One region of the Streptomyces solicamelliae genome, then DNA from elsewhere that is predicted to be linked to it. Evidence: riboswitches for the same ligand, from Rfam matches in the RefSeq annotation. Region 1 holds a riboswitch; each other region holds the start of a gene.
What was found. A riboswitch is a leader RNA that binds a small molecule or an ion and turns the genes downstream of it on or off. The one in region 1 is predicted to bind thiamine pyrophosphate.

Region 1 (3,226 bases):
CTCCTTGACCAGCTGGCGCACGCGCGTCACCTCGACGTCGAGCATCTCCGCGATGTCGGGGAGGTAGAGCCAGGCAGGGACGAGAGCATCGATCTTTGCGTCAATCTCGGTCACGGGACAAGCCTGCCATCCAGGACCGACAGCCGGTAGTCGGGCCTACCGGACTGCGGCCTTCAGAGGGACGGCGGGGTCCGCGGCGCGCTCCGGGTCGACCGGCGTGCCCGCCTCGATCAGCCGGCGCCCCTGGGCGAGGTCCCGGGGCCGGCCGACGGCGAGCAGGGCCACCGGCACGTCGGCGCGCAGCCAGAGCACCGACCAGGCGTCGTCGCCGGGCGCGCCGCGCCACAGGAGTGTGTCGGCGTGGGCGTGGTGTCCCGCGTACTGGACGAAACGGCCGAACTGCTCGGACCAGAAGTACGGCACCGGGTCGTACGCGGGTGCCTCCGCGGGCCCGCCGGTGATCGCGGCGGCGACGGTGCGCGGGCCCTGCAGGGCGTTGTCCCAGTGGTGGACGAGCAGCCGCTCGCCGTAGCGGGCGGAGGGGAAGGAGGCGCAGTCGCCGACCGCGTACACGTCGGGCAGGGAGGTGCGCAGCCTGTCGTCGGCGGTGACGGAGCCGTCCGGGCCGAGTTCGACGCCGGAGCCGGCGAGCCAGCCGGTGGCGGGGCGGGCGCCGATGCCGACGACGACGGCGTCGGCGGGCAGCCGGCGGCCGTCCGCGAGCCGGACCTCGCCGGGTTCGAGGCGCTCGACGCGGGCGCCGGTGACGAGTTCGGCGCCGCTCTGCGCGTACCAGGCGGCCATCGGCTCGGCGACCTCGGCGGGCAGGGCGCCGGCGAGGGGCCGTTCGGCGGCCTCGACGACGGTGACGGCGCAGCCGGCCTCGCGGGCGGCGGTGGCGAACTCGGCGCCGATCCAGCCGGCGCCGACCACGACGATGTCGTGCCGCCGCTCCAGGACGGGCCTGAGGCGGGCGGCGTCGTCGAGGGTGCGCAGCAGGTGGACGCCGGGGACGCCCTCGGTGCCGGGCAGGGTGACCGGGTACGCGCCGGTGGCGAGGACGAGCACGTCGTACGGGACGGGGCCGGCCTCGGTGTCGACCTCGCGGTCCGCGGCGCGCAGCCCGGTGACCTCGACGCCGAGGCGGAGTTCGACGTCGAGGGCCGCGAAGTCGACGTCGAAGGCGGAGTCCTCGGCCTTGCCGAGGAGGACGGCCTTGGACAGCGGCGGCCGGTCGTACGGCTGGTGGGGTTCGGCGCCGATGAGGACGACCGGTCCGGTGAAGCCCTGTTCGCGCAGGGCCACGGCGGTCTGGACGCCGGCCATGCCCGCGCCGACGACGACCACGCGCCGCGGCCGCTCCGTGTGTTCCCGCTGCTCTGCGTGTTCCCGCTGTTCGCTCACCCGCCCACCTTACGTACCTGACGAACCGTCAGGAAGTGGTGGGCTAGTCTGGCCGTCAACGTAGAGCACACGCGGGAGTCCGGACGCACCGGGCTGAGAGGGAGGCTGACCGGCCTCCGACCGTACGAACCTGATCCGGGTCATGCCGGCGAAGGGAGGGGCTGGACGCCCATGCACGCACGTACCGATGCGGACGTCCTCGTCGTGGGGGGCGGGATCGTCGGCCTCGTCACGGCCTGGCGGGCCGCGCAGCGCGGACTGCGCACCGCGGTCGTCGATCCCGAACCGGGCGGCGGGGCCGCGCGGGTCGCGGCCGGGATGCTGGCCGCGGTCACCGAACTCCACTACGGCGAGGAGACCCTGCTCGCCCTCAACCTCGCCTCCGCGCGCCGCTATCCGGACTTCGTCGCCGAACTCGCCGACGCCACCGGCCTGGACGTCGGCCACCGCGCCTGCGGCACGCTCGCGGTGGCCCTGGACGCCGACGACCGGGCGCACCTGCGCGAGCTGCACGCGCTGCAGACGCGGTGCGGGCTCGAGTCGGTGTGGCTGAGCGGGCGCGACTGCCGCCGCCTGGAGCCGATGCTGGCGCCCGGGGTGCGGGGCGGGCTGCGGGTCGACGGGGACCACCAGGTGGACCCGCGACGGCTCGCCGACGCGCTGCTCGTCGCCTGCGAGCGGGCCGGGGTGGTGTTCCACCGGGCCTGGGCGGAGCGGCTCGTCGTCGTGCGCGACCGGGCGGCGGGGGTGGCGTTCCGGGACGGTACCGAGGTGGCGGCCGACCAGGTCGTCCTGGCCGGCGGCAGCCTGAGCGGCCGGCTCGAGGGCGTACCGGACGACGTCCTCCCTCCGGTCCGCCCGGTGAAGGGGCAGGTGCTGCGGCTGACGGTGCCGCCGGCGTACGCGCCGTTCCTGTCCCGCACGGTGCGGGCGGTGGTGCGGGGCAGCGCCGTGTACCTGGTGCCGCGGGAGAACGGCGAGCTGGTGATCGGCGCGACCAGCGAGGAGCTGGGCTGGGACACGACGGTGACCGCGGGCGGGGTGTACGAGCTGCTGCGCGACGCGCACGAGCTGGTGCCGGGGCTCACGGAGCTGCCGCTGACCGAGACCCGGGCGGGGCTGCGCCCCGGCTCCCCCGACAACGCGCCGCTGCTCGGCGCGACGGCCCTGCCGGGGCTGCTGCTCGCCACCGGGCACTACCGCAACGGGGTGCTGCTGACGCCCGTCACGGGCGACGTCATGGCCGAGGTCCTGACGACCGGGGCCCTGCCGGAAGAGGCGCGCCCCTTCACCCCCCTCCGTTTCTCCGCAGTACGTCAGGAGCAGCCCGCATGAACGTCTCGGTCAACGGCGAGCCGCGCGAACTGGGCGGCCCGCTCCCCCTCTCGGCACTCGTGGCCACGCTGACGACGGCCCCCTCGGGGGTCGCGGCGGCACTGAACGAAACGGTCGTCCCGCGAAGCGCGTGGGGGACGACGTACGTGGGCGAGGGCGACCGCGTGGAGATCCTCACGGCAGTCCAGGGAGGCTGAGGACAGTGGCGGACGACGTCTTCGTACTCGGCGACCGGGAGTTCACCTCCCGCCTGATCATGGGCACGGGCGGCGCGCCCAGCCTGGACGTGCTGGAGCGCGCGCTGGTCGCCAGCGGCACGGAACTGACGACGGTGGCGATGCGCCGCCTGGACCCGACGGTGCAGGGCTCGGTGCTGTCCGTCCTGAACCGCCTGGGCATCCAGGTCCTGCCGAACACGGCCGGCTGCTACACGGCGGGCGAGGCGGTCCTCACGGCGCGGCTGGCGCGGGAGGCGCTGGGCACGTCG
Region 2 (3,226 bases), 1.8 Mb from region 1:
CTGGACCGTACGGACAAGCTGGTCCCGCTCGGCCAGGAGCGCACCCTCGGGGACTTCGAGGACTCCCTGGAGGCGGCGCTCGGCAAGATCCTGGCCGAGGAGAACGCGGGCTGACGGTCGGCTACTTCGCGCGACGGCGCCGTCCGCCCCGAGCCGGCCGGCGCACCGCGGACGTGGCGACCTCGCCCGCACCTCCGGACCCGCCGGTCCCCCCGGCCCCGGCGGTCCCGTCGCCCGGCCGGTCGGCCGAGACGACCAGCGCCGCCAGTGCCGTCGTGACCGGCACCGAGGCGACCAGCCCGATCGAGCCGACCAGTGTCCGGACGATCTCCTCCGCGACCAGCTCGCTGTTGGCCACCGTCCCCACGCTGCTCTGCGCGATCGAGAACAGCAGCAGCAGGGGCAGCGCCGCACCCGCGTACGCGAGGACGAGCGTGTTGACCACGGAGGCGATGTGGTCCCGGCCGATCCGGATGCCCGCCCGGTAGAGCGCCCGCGGACCCATCCGCGGGTCCGCCTGGTGCAGCTCCCAGACCGCCGAGGTCTGGGTCACGGTCACGTCGTCGAGCACGCCGAGCGAGCCGATGATGATGCCCGCGAGCAGCAGGCCGGACATGTCGATCTCCGGGTAGAGACCGTGGATCAGGCCGGTGTTGTCGTCGGTGTTCCCCGACAGCGCCGCCCAGCCGATGAACAGCGAGCCGAGCAGGCCGATCAGCAGCAGCGAGATCAGCGTGCCGAGGACCGCCACCGAGGTCCGGGCCGACAGCCCGTGGCACAGGTACAGCGCGATCAGCATGATCGCGCTGGCTCCGACCACCGCCACCACCAGCGGATTCGAGCCCTGCAGGATCGCCGGCAGGATGAAGAAGGTCAGCACGAGGAAGCTCGCCGCGAGCGCGATCAGCGCCATCACGCCGCGCATCCGGCCCACGGCCACCACCGCGAGCGCGAAGATCAGGGCAAGCACCGTGAGCGGCACCTTCCGGTTCACGTCCGCCACCGAGTACTGCAGATCGCGCGGGGCGTCGGGGGCGTACGCGACCACCACACCCTGGCCCTCGTGGAGTTGGCGGGGCGCGTCCGGCTGCACGATCTCGGTGAACGTACGGCCCTTCTCCGGGCCGGTGGTGACCTCGACGGTTGCCTTGGTGCACTCCCCCTGCTGCGCCTGGACCGCCTCGCGGCCCTGCGGGGTCGAGGTGTCGCCGGTGGGCGGTACCTGGGCGGCGTTGACGTCCTCGCAGTCGACCTTCTCCGCGGAGACGACCTTGCCCTGCTCGGTCTGCCGGTCGAAGCCCACCCCGGTGCGCTCGTGCGCGGGCGCACCGCCCGGCCAGAGGACCACCAGCCCGACCACGACGGCGGTGGCGAACGGGATCAGCACGGCGGCGATGACCTTGCGCAGATGGCGGGAGACGGGCGCGGCGGGACCGTGGCTGTGGGTGTGCCCATGGCCGTGCGCATGGGCGTTGCCGGGGCCGCCGTCGTGCCCGTGGCCGTGCCCGGGATCGTTCGGTTCGGGGTTCCGCTGCGAGGAAGTCACCGACCGATCATCGCAAGAACGCGGGGGGCCCTCTGTTCAGCACGCCAGGTGAAACGCTAGCGTGGTGACACCTTTGTACACGCGGGAGCTCGGAGCACCGGGCTGAGAGGGCGCTGATCACCGTACGTCCGTACGGGAGGAGGCTGCGCCGACCGCCGAACCTGTTACCGGGTAATGCCGGCGTAGGGAGATCGGTCTCATGACCATTCAGGATGCACGCACGCCTGCCTCCGACCAGAACGGCCAGGGCGAGCGCACGCCGGGCTGGCACAAGGGGTACATCGAGGGCTCCCGCCCCGACCTCCGGGTTCCGGTCCGCCAGGTGCACCTCACCAACGGCAAGGACGTGACGCTGTACGACACGTCCGGTCCGTACACCGACCCCACCGTGGAGACCGACGTACGGCGCGGCCTGCCGCCGCTCCGGGAGAACTGGATCATCGGCCGCGGCGACACCGAGGAGTACGCGGGCCGGCCCGTCCGTCCCGAGGACGACGGCATCAAGCACACCTCGCCGCGCGGCGGTCTGAAGAACCTCGACGCGGTCTTCCCCGGCCGTCCGCGACTGCCCCGCCGGGGCCGCGACGGCCAGGCGGTGACGCAGCTCGCGTACGCCCGCCGCGGCGAGATCACGCCGGAGATGGAGTACGTCGCGATCCGCGAGAACGTCTCCCCCGAGGTCGTCCGGGAGGAGATCGCCGCCGGGCGGGCGGTGCTGCCGGCGAACGTGAACCACCCGGAGATCGAGCCGATGATCATCGGCAAGCGGTTCCTGGTGAAGGTCAACGCCAACATCGGCAACTCGGCCGTCACCTCCTCCATCGAGGAGGAGGTGGAGAAGATGACGTGGGCGACCAAGTGGGGCGCCGACACGGTGATGGACCTTTCCACCGGCCGCAACATCCACACCACCCGTGAGTGGGTACTTCGCAACTCCCCCGTGCCGATCGGCACCGTGCCGCTCTACCAGGCCCTGGAGAAGGTCGACGGCAAGGCCGAGGAGCTGACCTGGGAGATCTACAAGGACACGGTCGTCGAGCAGGCCGAGCAGGGCGTCGACTACATGACGGTCCACGCCGGCGTGCTGCTGCCGTACGTGCCGCTGACCGCCCGCCGCAAGACCGGCATCGTCTCCCGCGGCGGCTCGATCATGGCCGCGTGGTGCCTCGCGCACCACAAGGAGAACTTCCTCTACACGCACTTCGAGGAGCTCTGCGAGATCCTCGCGACCTACGACGTCACGTACTCGCTCGGCGACGGCCTGCGGCCCGGCTCGATCGCGGACGCCAACGACGCCGCGCAGTTCGCCGAGCTGAAGACCCTGGGCGAGCTGAACACCATCGCCAAGCGCCACAACGTGCAGACCATGATCGAGGGCCCGGGCCACGTCCCGATGCACAAGATCAAGGAGAACATCGACCTCCAGCAGGAGATCTGCGAGGAGGCGCCGTTCTACACGCTCGGCCCGCTGACGACGGACGTCGCGCCCGCGTACGACCACATCACCTCCGGCATCGGCGCGGCGATGATCGCCTGGTGGGGCACCGCGATGCTCTGCTACGTCACGCCCAAGGAGCACCTGGGCCTGCCGAACCGGGACGACGTGAAGACCGGCGTGATCACGTACAAGATCGCGGCGCACGCGGCGGACCTGGCGAAGGGCCACCCGGGCGCGCAGGA
Region 3 (3,226 bases), 3.4 Mb from region 1:
ACGTCCGCGGGGCGGAGGGCGCCTGGGTCGCGATGGCGCTGACCGCCCTCGCGGTGCTGGTGTGGCGCATGACGGAGCCCCCCGAGGGCTACCTGAAGGACGTCACGGCCGGCGTCTTCGCCGCGTTCTACGTGCCGTTCCTGGCGACGTTCGTGGCGATGATGCTGACGGCGGACGACGGGGCCCAGCGGGTGCTGACGTTCCTGCTGCTCACGATCGTCAGCGACACCGGCGCGTACGCGATCGGCTGGCGCTTCGGCAAGACCAAGCTGGCCCCCCGCATCAGCCCCGGCAAGACCCGGGAGGGCCTGCTCGGCGCGGTGGGCTTCGCGATGGCGGCGGGCGCGCTGTGCATGGAGTTCCTGATCGACGACGGCTCGTGGTGGCAGGGTCTGCTGCTGGGCCTGGCGGTGGCGGCGAGCGCGACGCTCGGCGACCTCGGCGAGTCGATGATCAAGCGCGACCTGGGCATCAAGGACATGGGCACGCTGCTCCCCGGGCACGGGGGCATCATGGACCGCCTGGACTCGCTGCTGCCGACCGCCCCGGTGGTCTGGCTGCTGCTGGTGCTGTTCGTCGGCTCCGGCTGATCGCGGACCACGGGCCACGGGCGGAAGTCTCCCGTGCCGTTACCCTGGAAGGGCGCGCTGCTCCGAGCGGCGCGCCTTTCGTCATTACGAGGAGTACCTGCCATGGCCCGCCCCGCACCGGGAGAGCTCACCTTCGTCGCCCCCCGCGGAGCCAAGAAGCCGCCGCGGCATCTCGCCGACCTCACGCCCGCCGAGCGCAAGGAGGCCGTCGCAGCGATCGGCGAGAAGCCCTTCCGCGCGAAGCAGCTGTCGACGCACTACTTCTCGCGGTACGTGCACGACCCCGCCCAGTGGACCGACATCCCCGCCGCCGCCCGCGAGAAGCTGGCCGGGGAGCTGCTGCCCGACCTGATGTCCGTCGTCCGGCACATCTCCTGCGACGACGACACCACCCGCAAGACGCTGTGGCGGCTGCACGACGGCACGCTCGTCGAGTCCGTGCTGATGCGGTACCCGGACCGGGTCACCATGTGCATCTCCTCGCAGGCCGGCTGCGGCATGAACTGCCCGTTCTGCGCCACCGGCCAGGCCGGCCTGGACCGCAACCTGTCGACCGCCGAGATCGTGCACCAGATCGTCGACGGCATGCGCGCCCTGCGCGACGGCGAGGTCCCCGGCGGCCCCGCCCGCCTGAGCAACATCGTCTTCATGGGCATGGGCGAGCCGCTCGCCAACTACAACCGCGTCGTCGGCGCGATCCGCCGCCTCACCGACCCCGAGCCCGACGGCCTCGGCCTGTCGCAGCGCGGCATCACCGTCTCCACCGTCGGCCTCGTCCCCGCGATGCTGCGGTTCGCCGACGAGGGCTTCAAGTGCCGGCTCGCCGTCTCGCTGCACGCCCCGGACGACGAGCTGCGCGACACCCTCGTCCCGGTGAACACCCGCTGGAAGGTCCGCGAGGTCCTCGACGCCGCCTGGGAGTACGCGGAGAAGTCCGGCCGCCGGATCTCCATCGAGTACGCCCTGATCCGCGACATCAACGACCAGGCCTGGCGCGGCGACCTCCTCGGCCGGCTCCTCAAGGGCAAGCGGGTGCACGTCAACCTGATCCCGCTCAACCCGACGCCCGGCTCCAAGTGGACCGCGTCCCGCCCTGAGGACGAGAAGGCGTTCGTCGAGGCCATCGCCGCGCACGGCGTCCCGGTGACCGTCCGGGACACCCGCGGCCAGGAGATCGACGGTGCCTGTGGACAGCTCGCGGCCAGCGAACGCTGAGCTTGTACCCTGAGCTCGAACACATCTGCATATTCCGACAGGGGAGCGCCACAGCGCTGAGAGTGCGGCACCGTCAGGCCGCAGACCCTCTGAACCTTGCCCAGGTCATTCTGGGTAGGAAGTTCGGACGTTAACTCGAGCTGTTGCGCCCTGCCCGCGACCGGTCTCCGGTCGCGGGCAGGGCCGCGTCTCTTCCTGGTCACACCCAGGAGGAATCCAGTGCACACCAAGAAGCTGGCCGCCGTCGCGGTCGCCACGGCGCTCGGCGTCACGACCCTCGCCGCCTGCGGCGGCGACAAGGCCGACACCTCCGGCGAGGGCACGAAGTCCAAGACCGTCACGCTCGTCAGCCACGACTCGTTCAACGCCTCCAAGGAGGTGCTGGCCGACTTCACGCGGCAGACCGGCTACACCGTGAAGGTCCTCAAGAGCGGCGACGCCGGCGAGGCCCTCAACAAGGAGATCCTCACCAAGGGCTCCCCGCAGGGCGATGTCTTCTTTGGCATCGACAACACCCTGCTCTCCCGCGGTCTCGACAACGGCCTGTTCGAGCCGTACGAGGCCAAGGGCCTGGAGCGGGTCCCGGCCGAGCTGCAGCTCGACAAGGACAAGCACCGGGTCACCCCGATCGACACCGGCGACATCTGCGTCAACTACGACAAGAAGTACTTCGCCGACAAGAAGCTCGCCCCGCCGCAGACCTTCGACGACCTGGCGAAGCCCGCGTACAAGGACCTGCTCGTGGTGGAGAACCCCGAGCGCTCCTCCCCGGGCCTCGGCTTCCTGCTCGGCACCGCCGCGCAGTACGGCGACGAGGGCTGGCAGGACTACTGGAAGAAGCTCAAGGCCAACGGCGTGAAGACCGTCGACAGCTGGGAGCTCGCCTACAACCAGGAGTTCTCCGGCTCCGCGGGCGGCGCGAAGGCCAAGGGCGACCGGCCGCTGGTCGTCTCGTACGCCTCCAGCCCGCCGGTCGAGGTGCTGTACGCCGAGCCGCAGCCGAAGGAGGCCCCGACGGGCGTCTCCACGGGCACCTGCTTCCGGCAGACCGAGTTCGCGGGCCTGCTGACCGGGGCGAAGAACACCGAGGGCGGCAAGGCGCTGATCGACTTCCTGATCTCGAAGAAGTTCCAGGACGACATGCCGCTCCAGATGTTCGTCAACCCGGTGGCCGAGGACGCGACGCTGCCGGAGCTGTTCACGAAGCACGGGGCGGTGATCGCCAAGCCGCAGACGATGGCTCCTGAGAAGATCGCCGAGAAGCGTGAGCAGTGGATCCAGTCGTGGTCGTCGATCGTCCTGAAGTAAGCCGTCCCGACGTCGGCCGGGCCCCGGCCGTCCACCGGGACCTGCGCGGGAGCGCGGCGCGGCTCGGCCTGATGGCCCTGCCCGTCGCGTTCTTCGCGGTCTTCTTCGCCTGG

Region 2: it holds a riboswitch for thiamine pyrophosphate, as region 1 does, so the genes downstream of both, thiC (phosphomethylpyrimidine synthase ThiC) here and thiO (glycine oxidase ThiO) in region 1, are expected to answer to the same signal.
Region 3: it holds a riboswitch for thiamine pyrophosphate, as region 1 does, so the genes downstream of both, ABZO31_RS24385 (thiamine ABC transporter substrate-binding protein) here and thiO (glycine oxidase ThiO) in region 1, are expected to answer to the same signal.

What each region holds. Positions count from the first base shown of each region.
Region 1 is NZ_CP160404.1:1,786,015-1,789,240, forward strand. Features, by position in the region: gene ABZO31_RS08255 (Rv2175c family DNA-binding protein) at 1-114, opposite strand, end outside; gene ABZO31_RS08260 (NAD(P)/FAD-dependent oxidoreductase) at 157-1,404, opposite strand; TPP riboswitch at 1,466-1,578, shown strand; gene thiO (glycine oxidase ThiO) at 1,576-2,739, shown strand; gene thiS (sulfur carrier protein ThiS) at 2,736-2,936, shown strand; gene ABZO31_RS08275 (thiazole synthase) at 2,942-3,226, shown strand, end outside.
Region 2 is NZ_CP160404.1:3,539,224-3,542,449, reverse strand. Features, by position in the region: gene ABZO31_RS16420 (SsgA family sporulation/cell division regulator) at 1-114, shown strand, start outside; gene ABZO31_RS16415 (YibE/F family protein) at 122-1,546, opposite strand; TPP riboswitch at 1,618-1,752, shown strand; gene thiC (phosphomethylpyrimidine synthase ThiC) at 1,746-3,226, shown strand, end outside.
Region 3 is NZ_CP160404.1:5,212,409-5,215,634, forward strand. Features, by position in the region: gene ABZO31_RS24375 (phosphatidate cytidylyltransferase) at 1-590, shown strand, start outside; gene rlmN (23S rRNA (adenine(2503)-C(2))-methyltransferase RlmN) at 693-1,805, shown strand; TPP riboswitch at 1,835-1,944, shown strand; gene ABZO31_RS24385 (thiamine ABC transporter substrate-binding protein) at 2,025-3,113, shown strand; gene ABZO31_RS24390 (ABC transporter permease) at 3,185-3,226, shown strand, end outside.